DNA from 2 places in the Roseomonas sp. SRI_022 genome. Region 1 is predicted to be linked to the other one. Evidence: riboswitches for the same ligand, from Rfam matches in the RefSeq annotation. Region 1 holds a riboswitch; the other holds the start of a gene.
The links. Region 1 has a riboswitch for cobalamin ahead of AC2YHJ_RS25480 (TonB-dependent receptor plug domain-containing protein). Riboswitches for the same ligand answer to the same signal wherever they lie in the genome.

Region 1 (7,082 bases):
GCCTCCCGTATCAGGCCGACATCGTCGAGCAGCCCCAGCGTCAGCATCGCGCCCAATGCCGCGACGATGGCCGCGGCCACAGCCGCCCGCCCCGCCGCGCCGATCGCCGCCCGGCCGAGAGCGAGCCGCGCCGCCAGCAGCAACGCGCCGATCGAGATCCAGGCTCCGGCCGCGGGACCGAGCCGCGCCGCCGCTGAGGACCCGGCCAACCGCGTCGCGACATCGCCGAGCGCGCCGAGCAACCCGCACAGCGCGACGGCGCAGGCCAGCACCGCCACGCGGCCCGGCAGCACCGCCGCCGCCAGGGCAGCCAGCGCCGCCGGCACCAGGAAGCCCAGGGCCTGCGCCTCGCCCGGCGCGATCACCCGTGGCGGCACGATGCGGTTCGGTGCCAGCACCGCCAGACCGAGCAACACCGGCGCCAGCACGGCGAACAGCAGCACTGCCGCCTCGATCGGTCCCGCGCGGTGCGCCGGTGTCAGCGGAGCAGCCCCGCAGCGGCGAGATGCGCGCGCGCGACCTCCCGCGCCGGCCGTCCCTCCACCGCGATGCGCGCGTTCAGGCTCTGCAGCACCGTCAGTTCCAGCGTGCGGAAAGCCGGGGCGAGCAACTCCTCGATGCGCGGATTGGCGCGCAGCACGGCACCGCGAATGGTCGGCGCTGGGTTGTAGACCGGCTGCACGCCCTTGGTGTCCTCGAGCACGACGAGATCAAGCGCGGCGATGCCGCCATCGGTGCCATAGACCATCGCCGCGTTCACGCCGTTCAGCTGCTGCGCGGCGGCGCGCATCGTCACCGCCGTGTCTCCGCCGGGCAGCACCAGCAGGCGATCCGACGGCAGGGTGAATCCATAGGCCTGCTGGAAGGCCGGAAGGGCGGCGGGGCTTTCGACGAATTCCGCCGACGCGGCCAGCTTGAAGGGCCGCCCCGCGGCGATGTGCGGCCCGAGGTTCTCAAGCGTGCGCAGGTTCGCCGAGCGCGCGAGATCGGCGCGCACCGCGATCGCCCATGTGTTGTTCGCCGGCGCCGGCTGCAGCCAGGCGATGTCGTTGCGCTGCGCGTCCAGTTCGCGGACCTTCTCATACCCCGCGCGGGCATCCTTCCAGGCCGGGTCGGCCTCCATCTGGAAGAAGAAGGCGCCGTTGCCGGTGTATTCCGGATAGATGTCGATCTCGCCGGCCAGGATCGCCGTGCGCACGATGCGCGTCGGGCCGAGCGGCACACGGTTCTCGACGCGCATGCCACCGGCTTCCAGCAGCAGCGCGATCATCTGGCCGAGCAGCCCGCCCTCGGTGTCGATCTTGCTGGCGACGACGACCGGTCGCGCCTGGGCAAGGGCGGGTGCCGCGAGCAGGGTCGCGCCGGCAGCGATCAGGCCATGACGGCGGGTCATTCCAGCGATGCGGATCATCTCGCGCTCCTCCTGCTTCCCGATGGCCCGGAGACTGCCACGCAAGACGCGGCCTCCGCGACCCCGGGGAGCGGCGCGGTCATGAAATCCTCAACCGCTGCCCGGCCCGCGCGCTATAGTGGTGCCCTGGCACGGCCGCCGCAGCCCCTGCCCGCGCCGCGTGCCGCCCCCCGGAAGCCACGCAGGAGCTTCAGCCCATGAAGGATCGCCCGCTGATCAGTGTCGCGCCGCATCGCGATGTCGTGTGCCTGCTTCCTGAAGCCACGGTGCAACTGGCCTGCACCCGCATGCGGGAGGTCCAAGCCACCGCGGTGCTTGTGACCGATGCGCAGGGCCATTTGCTGGGCATCTTCACAGGCCGCGACGCGATCTGCCGCATGCTGGCCGAGGGCCGCGACGCCGCGGTGACGACGTTGGGGGAGGTGATGACGCCGAAGGTCGAGGCACTGGGTCCGCGCGACCGCGCCATCGATGCGCTGCACCTGATGCATGACGGCGGCTTCCGCCACCTGCCGGTCGTCGAGGCCGGCCAGGTGCGCTCCCTCGTGCTGCGCAGCGACTTCCGGGCGCTGGAACGCGCGCAGATCGAGGTCGAGGAGCAGATCTTCGCCAGCATCCGGTAGCGCTGGCCCCCTGCCCTAGGCACCTCCGCCGCCCCGCCCTAGTCTTGGCGGGACGGAGGACGAAGCATGCCGGAAAGCCACATCGACCCGAAGCTCGCGCAGGAGGCGACGCTGCCGCTCGCCGGCATCCGCGTGCTGGACCTGACGCTGGCGCGTGCCGGCCCGACCTGCGTGCGTCACCTGGCGGATTGGGGGGCCGAGGTGATCCGCGTCGAGCCACCGTCCTTCAATGACGGCCTCGGCGGATCGCGGGATGGCTATGACTTCCAGAACCTGCACCGCAACAAGCGGTCGATCGCGCTCGACCTGAAGACCGAGGAGGGCAAGAAAGCCTTCTTCGAACTGGCCAAGACCGCGGACGTGCTGGTCGAGAACATGCGCGTGCGGGTGAAGCACCGCCTCGGCATCGGGCCGGAGCAGGTGCGGGCGGTGAATCCGCGCCTCGTCTATGCGTCGATCTCGGGCTTCGGCCAGACCGGGCCGTATTCCGAGCGCGCCGGCGTCGATCAGATCGCCCAGGGCATGGGCGGCATGATGACGATCACCGGCGAGAAGGGCCGCGGGCCAATGCGCGCAGGCATTCCCTTCGTCGACCTCACCGCGGGCAACCTGCTTGCGCTGGCGGTGATGATGGCGCTGTGGGATCGCCAGAAGACCGGCAAGGGGCGCTGGGTGCACACCTCCCTGCTGGAATCCATGGTCTTCATGCTGGACCTGCAGGCGGCGCGCTACCTGATGGACGGGGAAGTGCCGGGCCAGGCCGGCAATGACCACCCCGTGAACATCCCGATGGGTGCCTTCGAGACCGCCGACAAGCCGGTGAACATCGCCGCCTCCTCGCCCAAGATGTGGGCGCAGTTCGCCGAGGCCGTCGGCCATCCCGAATGGCTCGAGGTCGAGGAATGGAAGACCGCCAAGGGCCGCAGCGCCGACCGCGCGCGCCTGAACGCGGCGATCACCGACGTGTTCAAGCAGAAGCCATCCGAACATTGGATCGACCTGCTGGAGCGGATCGGCATTCCCTGCGGGCCGATCAACAAGGTGGACCAGGTCTTCGCAGACCCGCAGGTGCAGCATCTGCGCATGGCCATGCCCATCACCATCCCGGGGCGCGGGGAAACGAACCTCGTCTCCACCGCCATCAACATCGAAGGGCATGAGAGCGAGGTGCGCCGCATCCCGCCGCGGCTCGGCGAGCATTCCGCCGAGATCCTGCGGGAACACGGCTACAGCGACGACGACGTGGCCCGCCTGCGCGGCCTCGGCGTGATCGGCGAGGCCTGAGCGCGATGGAGTTCGCTGACGGGAAGATCCTCGCCGAGATCAAGGACGGCGTCGGGCGCATCACCTTCAACCAGCCCGAGAAGCGCAACGCCATGTCGGTCACGATGTGGGCCGGCATGGGCGAGGCGCTGGACATCTTCGAGGCCGACGCATCGGTGCGCTGCATCGTGCTGACCGGCGCGGGGGACAAGGCCTTCGTGTCCGGCGCCGACATCAGCCAGTTCGACAAGCTGCGGTCCGATGCCGACGCACAGCGCGAATACAGCAAGCAGACGGCGGGGGGGCGGTTGAAGCTCGCTTCCTTCCCCAAGCCTGTGATCGCCGAGATCCGCGGCTTCTGCATGGGCGGCGGGCTTGGCATCGCCATGTCCTGCGACATCCGCATCGCAGCGGAAGGCAGCCAGTTCGGCATCCCCGCGGCGAAGCTCGGCATCGCCTATGGCTTCGACATGGTGCGGCACTTGGTGGACCTGGTCGGCCCCGCGCATGCCCACATGATCCTGATGACGGGCGAACGTTTCGACGCACAGGAAGCCCAGCGCGTCGGGCTGATCAACAAGGTCGTCGCCGCCGATGCGCTGGCCGATGAGGTGGCGAAGCTGACCGCGACGCTTGCCGTCAATGCGCCGCTGTCGCTCTACGCCAACAAGCGGACGGTGCAGGCCGTGCTGCAGGACCGTGCCGATCGCGACATGGCCGCGATCAATGCCGCCATGTCAGCCTGCTTCGACAGCGCCGACTATCAGGAAGGCCGCCGCGCCTTCATGGAAAAGCGCAGGCCGGCGTTTCAGGGCCGCTGAAGCGAGCGGCGGGGCGTCGCCGCAACCGGCGCCCCATCGGCGACCGCGCCTGACGGCGCGGTTGCTGAAATGACATGCGTGCGGGCATTTCGGTCGCCCTACCCGCTGTGCTACCCAACCCCGCCGGCCGGGCATGACCTGGCGAACCGGCCGACAGGGATGCGATCACGCGTGGATTCACATCACGAACAAGCTCTCCTGACCGAGCATGGCGTGGAAGTCGGGCTGGCCGCGGCCCATCCCGGCGCGCCGATATCCCGGCTTGTGGCCGAAGTGGCCGCGCAATGCAGCGGCGAGCGGATCACCCTTGGCGAGATGGCCGAGGCCTTCGGCGACCGCGCCTTCGGCCTGCTGATCCTGATGCTCTGCCTGCCCGGCCTGCTGCCCGGCATGGCATCCGTCTTCGGTACGCCGATGCTGATCCTCGGCGTCCAGATGGGCCTTGGCTTCCGCAAGCCGAAGCTGCCGGGCTTCATCGCGCGCCAGTCGCTCAAGCGCACGGACCTGTTGCGGCTGGCGCCGGGTTCGACCACCCGCGTCTCCCGCGCCATCGCCAAGATCGAACGCTGGGTGCGCCCGCGCCCGGGGACCTTCACCGGCCCCACCGCCGACAAGGTGGTCGGCTGGCTGACCGCCTATGCGGCGCTGATGCTGATCCTGCCCGGGCCGGGCACCAACGGCCCACCGGCCTTCGGGACCATCGTCATGGCGCTCGGCGTGGTGGAGAACGACAGCAAGGTGGTCGGCATCGGCATGGGCCTGACCCTGCTGGGCAACCTGTTCGCCACCGCGGTGCTCGGAGCCCTGATGTGGTTCGGCCTCGAGGCATTGCATTATATTTATTGAGACCGCGGATGCGTCGGCGCTGACCGCTCGGCCCGATGCCACGTATCGGGCCAGGAGCGCAAAGCGCGACCGCGCCCAGACCAACCGCCGTCCCCAACGCAACAGTGCGGGGCGCGAAGCCAAGCCGGCGAAGGCCGGCGCCGGCGCCTGAGGCCAGGCAAAGACTCCAGCGGCGCATGCAATGGGCCGCTGGACGCGACGCGGCGGCGCGGCCTAGGTTCCGCGCCATGCGCCGGTGGCCCGGAAGGGCTGAAACGGGAACGCGCGATGCGGTGATCCTCACTGCCCAAGCGCGGCTGCCCCCGCAACTGTAGGCGACGAGACCGGTCCCACGCGCCATTGTGCCCCTCCGGGTGCGAGAAGGCGGGACCGGCGGCGGGACACCCTCCCCGCCCCGTCGTGAGCCAGGAGACCGGCCGGCGCAGAGTTGTCTCGCGCGTGCCGGGCGGGGAGCACCGGCGCAACGGACCCAGGCTGCGTTCCATCCGGCGCGCGCCTCCGTCATGCGAGCACGACGCAAGCCCGCCCCGGTGCCAACACGGCACCAGGGCGAAACGCGGACCGTGCAACGGAGGGACCCCCGGATGAAACACCGGATCCTCGCCCTGATCGCCCTCACCCCCTTCGCCCCCGCCTGGGCGCAGGAGGTCTCCACCACCCCGGCCGTGCCCGACATGGTCGTCACTGCCACGCGCATCCCCACGCCGCGGGACCGCATCCCCGCCCCGGTCACTGTCATCGACCGCCAGACCATCCAGGAGAACGGTTACGTCACCCTGGCCGATGCGCTGGCGGCCGTGCCGGGCTTCCGCCTGCTGCAGGCGGGCGGCCTCGGCCAGCAGGCCTCCGGCTTCGCCCGCGGCGCCAATTCGCGGCAGGTGCTGGTGCTGATGAACGGCGTGCCGGTGAACGATCCATCGGAACCCAACGGCGCCTTCAACTTCGGCAATGAACTCCTCGGCGACATCGAACGCATCGAGGTCGTGCGCGGGCCGGTCTCCTCGCTCTATGGCTCCGCGGCGATCGGCGGCGTGGTGAACCTCATCACCCGCTCCGCACCCGCCGACCGCGTCGCAGCGCCCTATTTCGAAGCCGCCGGCGGGTCCAACAACACCGTGCGCGGCTTCGCCGGCATGGGCGGGACGGTCGGTGCGGTGGATTACCAGGTTACCGGCCAGGGCCTGTCCACGCGCGGGTCCAACGCCATGGCGCCGCGCTTCTACCAGAACGGCGGGGAACTCGACGGGCTGCGCTCGGCCATCGTCACCGCCCGGCTGGGCCTGACTCTGGGCGAGACCACCCCCGGCGAGGTCTTCGGCCGCACTCGCATCGAAGGACTGGTCCGTGGGCGCGAGAACACCGTCGGCCTCGACGACGTGCCCAATGACGACCCGAACTACACCGGGCAGGACCAGTCCTGGTTCGGCTACGTCCGCAGCGCGACCGACCTGTTCGGCGGCGCATGGACCACGGGCTTCACCCTCTCGGGCAGCACCAACCGGCGGCGCTACACCAACCTGCCCGATCCGGGGAACCCCTTCGGCTCGGCCGACGACCAGTACCGCGCGAGCCGCCAGGCCTTCTCCTGGGACAACACGCTGCGCTTCCCCGATGCCGGCGTGCTGACCGATGTCGTCATGCTGTTCGGCGGCCAGTGGGAACGCGAGACGGCGGACAGCGCCAATGGCTCCGCCTTCTTCCGCACCACCGTCGATGCGTCGCAGCGGTCCGGGGCGGGCTACGCCTCGATCCAGGGGCGGCTGTTCGACCGGCTCGATCTGACCGCGGGCCTCCGCTACGACGGGCCGGAAGGTTTCGACGGCTTCACCAGTTGGCGCCTCGGCGCGGTGCTCGCGCTGCCCGAGATCTCCTCCCGCCTGCGCGCGGCCGGCGGCACATCCTTCAAGGCGCCCTCGCTGTTCCAGCGCTTTGGCACGATCACCGGGTTCTTCCAGGGCAACCCGAACCTTCGCCCGGAGGACGGCATCGCCTGGGAAGCGGGCATCGAGACCGATATCGGGTCCTGGGCAACCATCTCCGCGCTGTATTTCGACAGCCGCATCAGCAACCTGATCAATTACGACCAGTCCTTCACCACGCTGATCAACGTGGACAGCG
Region 2 (7,082 bases), on a different contig from region 1:
GAGGAAGTGATCGCGGGCATCGTCGGTTGGGGCCGCGTGCTGGGTGCGATCGCCTCGCTGATCACGGTGGAATTGTCCGCACCTGGCCTCGTGAAGCGGGCGGCCGGCAAGTCGGGTGCGTCGCACACCGTCTATCGCGTGGGCGAGCCGCATGGTCGGGTCTCGCCTCGTTCAGAATACATCACCTCCCTGGTCGCGCTGTCGGATTCCGCGCTGACCACGACCAACCTGTGGGGCGAGCGCTGGTCGAAGCTGGTGGCGAACGTCATGGGCAACGGCATCGCGGCGGCAACCGGTCTTCTGGCCAAGGAAGCGACGGCCGATGACGCCATCCGCGCCTTCGCCGCGCGGCTGGGGTCGGAGGCGATCCGCGTCGGCCAGGCGCTCGGCTACGACCTGGAGGAGATACTGCACCTCGACGCCGAGATCATCGCCAAGGCCGGCGAGGGCGACGACGCCGCGCGGAAGGCCTACGACGCGCAGCGCCTCGCCGATACGCAGAAGCCGGGCGGCGGGGCGCATCGCGCCTCGATGGGCCAGGACATGGTCAAGGGCAGGCGCACCGAGATCGAATACCTCAATGGCTTCGTCGTCGCGCGCGGTGCCGAGATCGGCATCGCAGCCCCCGCCAACGCCGCGCTGACCGAGATCGTCAAGCGCGTCGAGCGCGGCGATGCCGCCCCATCGCCGGACCTGATTCGCGGCCTGCGGCTGAACTGACCGATGGGCGCGCCGGTCATGAAGATCGCCGTGATGGGTGCCGGCTCGGTCGGCTGCTATTACGGTGGCATGCTCGCCCGGGCGGGTGCGCCGGTCACGCTGGTCGGGCGCCGGCAGCATGTCGATGCGGTGAGTGAGCGCGGCCTTCTGCTGGAGATCGGCGAGGACCGCATAGCCGTGCCGATGGCCGCCACCACCGAGCCCAGCGGCGTGGCCGAGGCTGACATCGTGCTGTTCTGCGTGAAGTCGGGCGACACGGAAGCGGTGGGGCGCCAGATCGCGCCGTATCTGCGTCCGGACGTCACGATCCTCAACCTGCAGAACGGCGTGGACAATGCCGACAGGCTGCGGCCCGTCGTGGGAAGGACCGTCGTGCCGGTCGCCGTCTATGTCGCGACCGCGATGGCCGGGCCGGGCCATGTGAAGCACCACGGCCGCGGCGAACTGGTGATGGGCCCTTGTGCGATGGGCGAACGGATCGTCGCGCAGTTCAGCGCCGCCGGCATCCCGACACGCATCTCCGACAACGCGGTCGATGCGCTCTGGGCGAAGCTGATCGTGAACTGCGCCTACAATGCGCTCTCGGCACTGACGCAGCTTCCCTATGGCCGCCTGCTGCCCATGGAGGGCGTCCAGGAGGTCATGACCGATGTCGTTGCCGAATGCGTCGCGGTGGCGAACGCATCCGGCGTGACGGTCGCCCCGGACGTCCTGGCGGGCGTCCTCGGTCTCGCCGCCAGCATGCCGGGGCAGCGATCTTCGACGGCGCAGGACCTGGCCCAGGGCAAGCCGACCGAGATCGACCACCTCAACGGCTTCGTCATCCGGCGCGGCGCGGCGCTCGGCATTCCGACACCGGCGAACCGGGTATTGCACACGCTGGTGAAGGCGGCAGAGGCCACGGCGCGGGGCGCCTGACAGGATCAGGGCCCGACCGATCGGTCGGGTGCCCTTGCCAGCGCCCGGCCGCCGCGCGACCCTTTCCTTAACGACACCTGAGGGGAAGGAAACAGACCATGCGCAATCCGATGGAACTGACGGGCCGCACCGTCATCGTCACCGGCACCGGCCAGGGGATCGGCCGGGCCATCTCCGAACTCGTGCTCGATCTCGGCGGCAACCTTGTCATGGTCGAACGCAACCCGCAGACCTTCGCCGATGTTTCCGCCGCGCTGGGCGGGGACCGCACGCTGGCGGTGCGGGGCGACGTGTCGGACGAAGCGTTCTGCGCCTCGGTCGTCGATCAGGCGGTGGCGCGCTTCGGCGCGGTGCATGGCCTAGTGAACAATGCCGGCATCACCCGCCCCGCGATGATCGAGAAGATGACCCTGCCGCAATGGCAGGCGGTGCTTGAGGTGAACCTGACCGCCGTGCACCTGATGCAGCAGGCCGTCGGCCGCCACATGATCGCCCGCGCGCGCGCCGGCGAGACCAGCCCGGGCGCGATCGTCAACATCTCCTCCACTGCCGGTAAGCGCGGTTCCATTGGGCAGGTGAACTATGCCGCGGCGAAATCGGGCGTCTTCGGCATCACCATGACCGGCGCGCTGGAATGGGCGCGCTATGGCGTCCGGGTGAACAGCGTCGGTTTCGGCACGGTCGAGACGCCGATGACCGAGACCGTGCGCTCCGAACGGTTCCGCGAACGGACGCTGGCGCGCATCCCGCTCGGCCGCATCGCGCTGCCGGCCGAAGTCGCGCCGCTGATCTGCTTCCTGCTGTCGGACGCCGCCTCCTTCATCACCGGCCAGAACTGGATCGAGGATGGCGGCAGCATCATGCACGCGTAGGTTGCGGGCACTTTAGGCTTTTAGGTTTTTATCCCTTTTATCGCTTTATCGGGGGTGGCGCGCGGGCCACCCCCGATCGCGTTTCAGCCGACCTTCAGGACCCGCGGCGGTGTCCAGGTGCCGTTGAGGATCGAAGGTGCGTCCGCCTTGGGCCAATACATCCGCAGCATCGGGATGAAATCCCCGGCCGGGGCCGGCAGCCAGTTGCTCTCCAGCTCCGCACCGGGTGATTCGCGCTGGAAATACAGCGTCGTCGAACCGTCGGCATTGGCCTTGAGGTTGTTGCGCGGGCTGACAGTGAACTTGTTCAGCCGGTTGGGCACGAACCACCAGCCCTGGTCGATCTCATACATGGTGATCGACCAGAAGCCGTTGACCGGCGGCGTCTGCCCCGCCGGGAAGGTCAGGGTGTAGCGGTTCGCCCCGTTCAGCGTCCGTCCCTCGCTGTCCACGGTCGTGTAGGGATAGACCGCGTCGTCCTCGAGATTGGCCGGCCAGCCGAAGGCCGCGACCAGCGCGCGCTTCATGTAGTCGGTGCCATAGCGCCCGAGGCCCTTGGTGATGATCCAGCCATTGACCATCGTGCCCATCGCGACGCGATTGGCCTCGATGGCCCGCAAGGCACGCTGCGGCAGGTCGCGCAGGCTCTCGCGCGCGGCGGCGGGCAGCTTCGACGCATCGAAGGGCTGGCCCGGCACGATGCCGACCTGCGCCATGCGGGCGAGCATCGGCGCATCCTCCGGTGCCGGCGGAGCGGCCCCGCCCATCAGCCGCGCCATGCGGGTGAAGTAGTCCTCGGCGGACAAGCCGAGGATCACCGATTGCGGCTTGTCGGTCATGCTGAAGCCGGGGTTCGGGTCCACCGGCGGGGCACGGAAGGTGTAGTTGCTGCCGAAGGCCGAGAGCGGCGTCAGCTTGTACTGGGCCTGCAAGGCGTTGACCGCGGCGTAGTCGGCGTCCGTGCCATCCGCGAAGGTACGCCCCAGGATGACGAGGTAGCGGGTCGGCGAACTGATCCGCGTCATCCCCGCCGGCACCTGCCCCGACCAGCCCGGCCCGGTGATCAGGAAATTCGCCGCCTTTCCGCCCGTGGTGCGGGTGCCGGGCGATTCCACGACCGGCATCCACAGGCTGTACATGGGGAACAGAAAGAAGCGGTTGCCCATGTCGGGATGCGAGAAGACCATCGGTTCCGCGCCGAGGTCGAGCCAGGCGAGCGAATACAGGGTGTCGGCATTCGGCGCCGAGACACCCCGGTAGTCCGCCGGTGGGTAGCGGGGCACATTGATGAACTGCCCCATCGGGGCTTGCAGCCCACGCATTTCGGGCACGTTCGACATCTGCACCCGCGTCACCTCGGTGGTGATCAGCGAGTAGCCGTAGATATAGGCATCCATCAGCACCTGCGCCGCATCGCTGGTGTGGGCGGCTGGCATCTCGGATGGCTGCGCCCCGGCCCGACCGGCAGCGAGCAGCGGAGCCGCAAGCGTGGACGCCGCGACGACGCCGCGCCTGGTAACGATGGACATGCGTGATCTCTCCTGCAGCGGCATCGTGGTGGCGGGCCGCCTGGCGCGCCTGGTCCCGCGATGCGGTGTCGCAATGGATGTTACCCGCGCATCGGGCCGGCGTCCGAATGAAAGGCTATCCAGATTCGGCGCGAAGACACGACCCTGCAGCGATGAGACAGCATAATAGGAATTATATCCGATCGCCAGCGCAAATTCGGCGCTTGCATCAGAAAGACATACAGATATCCTTATGAGGCGTTGGTCCTGCGCGAGCGGGCGTAAGAGGGAACGCCGTATGCGGGGATCGCCCCCGTCAGTCGGCGGCTGCCCCAGCAACTGTCGGCGGTGAGCCGCCGGCCCTTCCGCAGTGCCACTGCGGGCCACTGCACGGTCCACCGTGCGGGAAGGCGGGCCGGTGGTGGCGACCCGCAAGCCAGGAAACCTGCCGGCGCCGCCGACCCGCCTTCATCCGCGGGCAGCGCCACCCTTTGGCCGCCGGGCTGGGTGCACCGGGGGCGGAGACGCACGCGATGACCATCGCAGCCACCCTCGGCTACCCCCGCATCGGCCCACGCCGCGAATGGAAGGCCGCGCTTGAGGCCCATTGGACCGGCACGCTCGATGAGGGCGGCCTGCACGCCGTCGGTGCCGTGCTGCGTGGCAATGCGCGGGCCACGCAGCGCGGTGCGGGCATCGGCCATGTCGCCTCGGCTGATTTCGCGCTCTACGACCATGTGCTGGAAACCGCGCTCGCCTTCGGCGCCATCCCGCAGGGCTACGGCTGGGGCGGGCAGGGGCCGGCGAGCCTCACGACGCTGTTCGCCCTGGCGCGCGGGGCGCGTGGCAACGCGGCGGAGCGTGAGGCCGGCGTCGCGCCGGACGCCCCGGCGCTTGAGATGACCAAGTGGTTCGACACCAACTACCACTACCTGGTGCCGCGCCTGTCGGCCGCCACGCGCTTCCGCCTGCTGCACAACCGCTGGGCCGAGGCCGTCGTCGAGGGTCTGGCCGGGAATTGCCGCACGCGCCCCGTGCTGCTCGGCCCCGTCTCCTTCCTGCTGCTGTCCAAGACCGAGGATGGCGTCGCACCGCTCTCGCTGCTGCCCGCCCTGCTGCCGGCCTATGAGGCCGCGCTGCGCGGCATCGCGGAGGCCGGCGCATCCTGGGTGCAGATCGACGAGCCCTGCCTGGTGACGGACCTGCCGGCCGACGCGGCGGAGGCCTATGCGGCGGCCTTCCGGCGCTTGGCGGATGCCGCGCCGGGGCTGCGGCTGCTGCTCGCGACCTATTTCGGCGGGCTGCGCGACAATCTGCCGATTGCCGCCGGGTTGCCGGTGCATGGGCTGCATCTGGACCTGACGCGCGGGCGCGATGGGCTGGACGCGGCGCTCGATGCGCTGCCGGCGGATCGCTGGCTGTCGCTCGGCGTCGTCGATGGCCGCAATGTGTGGCGGACGGATCTGCGCGCGGCGCTCGCGACGCTGCGCGGCGTCGCCGGGCGGCGCGGCACGCGGCAATTGCTGGTCGCGCCGAGCTGCTCGCTGCTTCACGTGCCGCACACGCTGGCACGGGAGGATGCGCTCGATCCCAAGCTGAAGCGCCGCCTCGCCTTCGCGGAGGAGAAGCTTGCGGAGATCGCGGCACTGGCCCGTGGCCTCGATGAGGGTGAGGGCGTCATCGCCGCCGCGCTGGCGGACTCCGACCGTGCCCTGGCCGAATGGCGCGCCGATCCGCGCGTCCATGACGCAGGCGTCGCCGCGGCGGTCGCTGCCGTGACGCCGCGCATGGCGCAGCGTGTCTCGGCCTATCCGCAGCGTGCGGCCGCGCAGCAGCACCGCCTGAACCTGCCGCCCTTCCCGGTGACGAGCATCGGATCGTTCCCGCAGACCGCCGAGATCCGCAGGGCGCGCGCCGACCACGCGCGCGGTGTGCTGGGCAGCGCCGACTACACCGCGCGGATGGAAGCACTGACCGCGGAGGCGATCGCCTGGCAGGAGGCGGAGGGCGTGGATGTCCTCGTCCATGGCGAGTTCGAGCGCAACGACATGGTCAAGTATTTCGGGGAGCAGTTGCAGGGCTACGCCTTCACCAGGCATGGCTGGGTGCAGTCCTATGGCAGCCGCTGCGTCGCGCCGCCGATCATCTGGGGCGATGTCTCCCGCCCCGAGCCGATGACGCTGCACTGGGCACGCCATGCGCAGTCGCTCACCGATCGTCCGGTGAAGGGCATGCTCACCGGGCCGGTGACGATGCTGTTCTGGGCCTTCGTGCGAGAGGACATTCCCCGCCGCGAGGTCTGCACGCAGATCGCACTCGCGTTGCGGGAGGAGGTGCGCGACCTGGAAGACGCCGGCATCGCCATCATCCAGATCGACGAGCCCGCCTTCCGCGAGGGCCTGCCGCTGCGCCGCGCCGACCAGGCGGCCTATCTCGACTGGGCGGCCTTCTGCTTCCGGCTCAGCGCCAGCGCCGTGGGCGATGCGACGCAGATCCACACCCACATGTGCTACGCCGAGTTCAACGGCATCATCGGTGCCATCGCCGCGATGGATGCGGATGTGATCTCGGTGGAGACGGCGCGCAGCCGGATGGAGTTGCTGCGCGCCTTTGTCGACTTCGATTACCCCAACGCGATCGGGCCGGGGGTGTGGGACATCCACAGCCCGCGCGTGCCGGGTGCCGAGGAGATGGTCGCACTGCTGCGCCAGGCCGCGCGCCACCTGCCGCGCGAAAGGCTGTGGGTGAACCCCGATTGCGGCTGCAAGACGCGCGGCTGGGCGGAGGTGAAGCCGGCCATGGCGAATCTGGTCGCGGCGGCGCGCCGGCTGCGGGCGGAGGCGGCATAGCCCGCGCATTGTGCCAATTGACGGCATTCCAAAGGCCACTGGCCTTTGGTGGGGTGGTCTGGAGGGGCGACGCCCCTCCAGCCTTCAACCCAGCATGCCGAGTACGGCCACCGCCGCAGCCTCGGAGGGCAGGCCCTCCGGCGCGCGCAGATGCGCCAGCGCCTCGGCGAAGCCTTCACGTTGCGCAGCGGCCACGGCGGGGTCGAGCATCGGGC

Region 2: linked by a shared signal. The riboswitch ahead of metE (5-methyltetrahydropteroyltriglutamate--homocysteine S-methyltransferase) and the one ahead of AC2YHJ_RS25480 (TonB-dependent receptor plug domain-containing protein) in region 1 are both predicted to bind cobalamin.

The regions. Positions count from the first base shown of each region.
Region 1 covers NZ_JBYCZL010000038.1:35,212-42,293, forward strand. Annotated here, with positions in the region: gene AC2YHJ_RS25450 (ABC transporter permease) at 1-443, opposite strand, end outside; gene osmF (glycine betaine ABC transporter substrate-binding protein OsmF) at 479-1,411, opposite strand; gene AC2YHJ_RS25460 (CBS domain-containing protein) at 1,609-2,034, shown strand; gene AC2YHJ_RS25465 (CaiB/BaiF CoA transferase family protein) at 2,101-3,318, shown strand; gene AC2YHJ_RS25470 (enoyl-CoA hydratase) at 3,324-4,118, shown strand; gene AC2YHJ_RS25475 (exopolysaccharide biosynthesis protein) at 4,290-4,964, shown strand; cobalamin riboswitch at 5,181-5,399, shown strand; gene AC2YHJ_RS25480 (TonB-dependent receptor plug domain-containing protein) at 5,549-7,082, shown strand, end outside.
Region 2 covers NZ_JBYCZL010000011.1:88,759-95,840, forward strand. Annotated here, with positions in the region: gene AC2YHJ_RS13000 (ketopantoate reductase family protein) at 1-720, shown strand, start outside; gene AC2YHJ_RS13005 (ketopantoate reductase family protein) at 724-1,638, shown strand; gene AC2YHJ_RS13010 (SDR family NAD(P)-dependent oxidoreductase) at 1,737-2,510, shown strand; gene AC2YHJ_RS13015 (DUF1254 domain-containing protein) at 2,594-4,039, opposite strand; cobalamin riboswitch at 4,264-4,485, shown strand; gene metE (5-methyltetrahydropteroyltriglutamate--homocysteine S-methyltransferase) at 4,552-6,867, shown strand; gene lpxB (lipid-A-disaccharide synthase) at 6,952-7,082, opposite strand, start outside.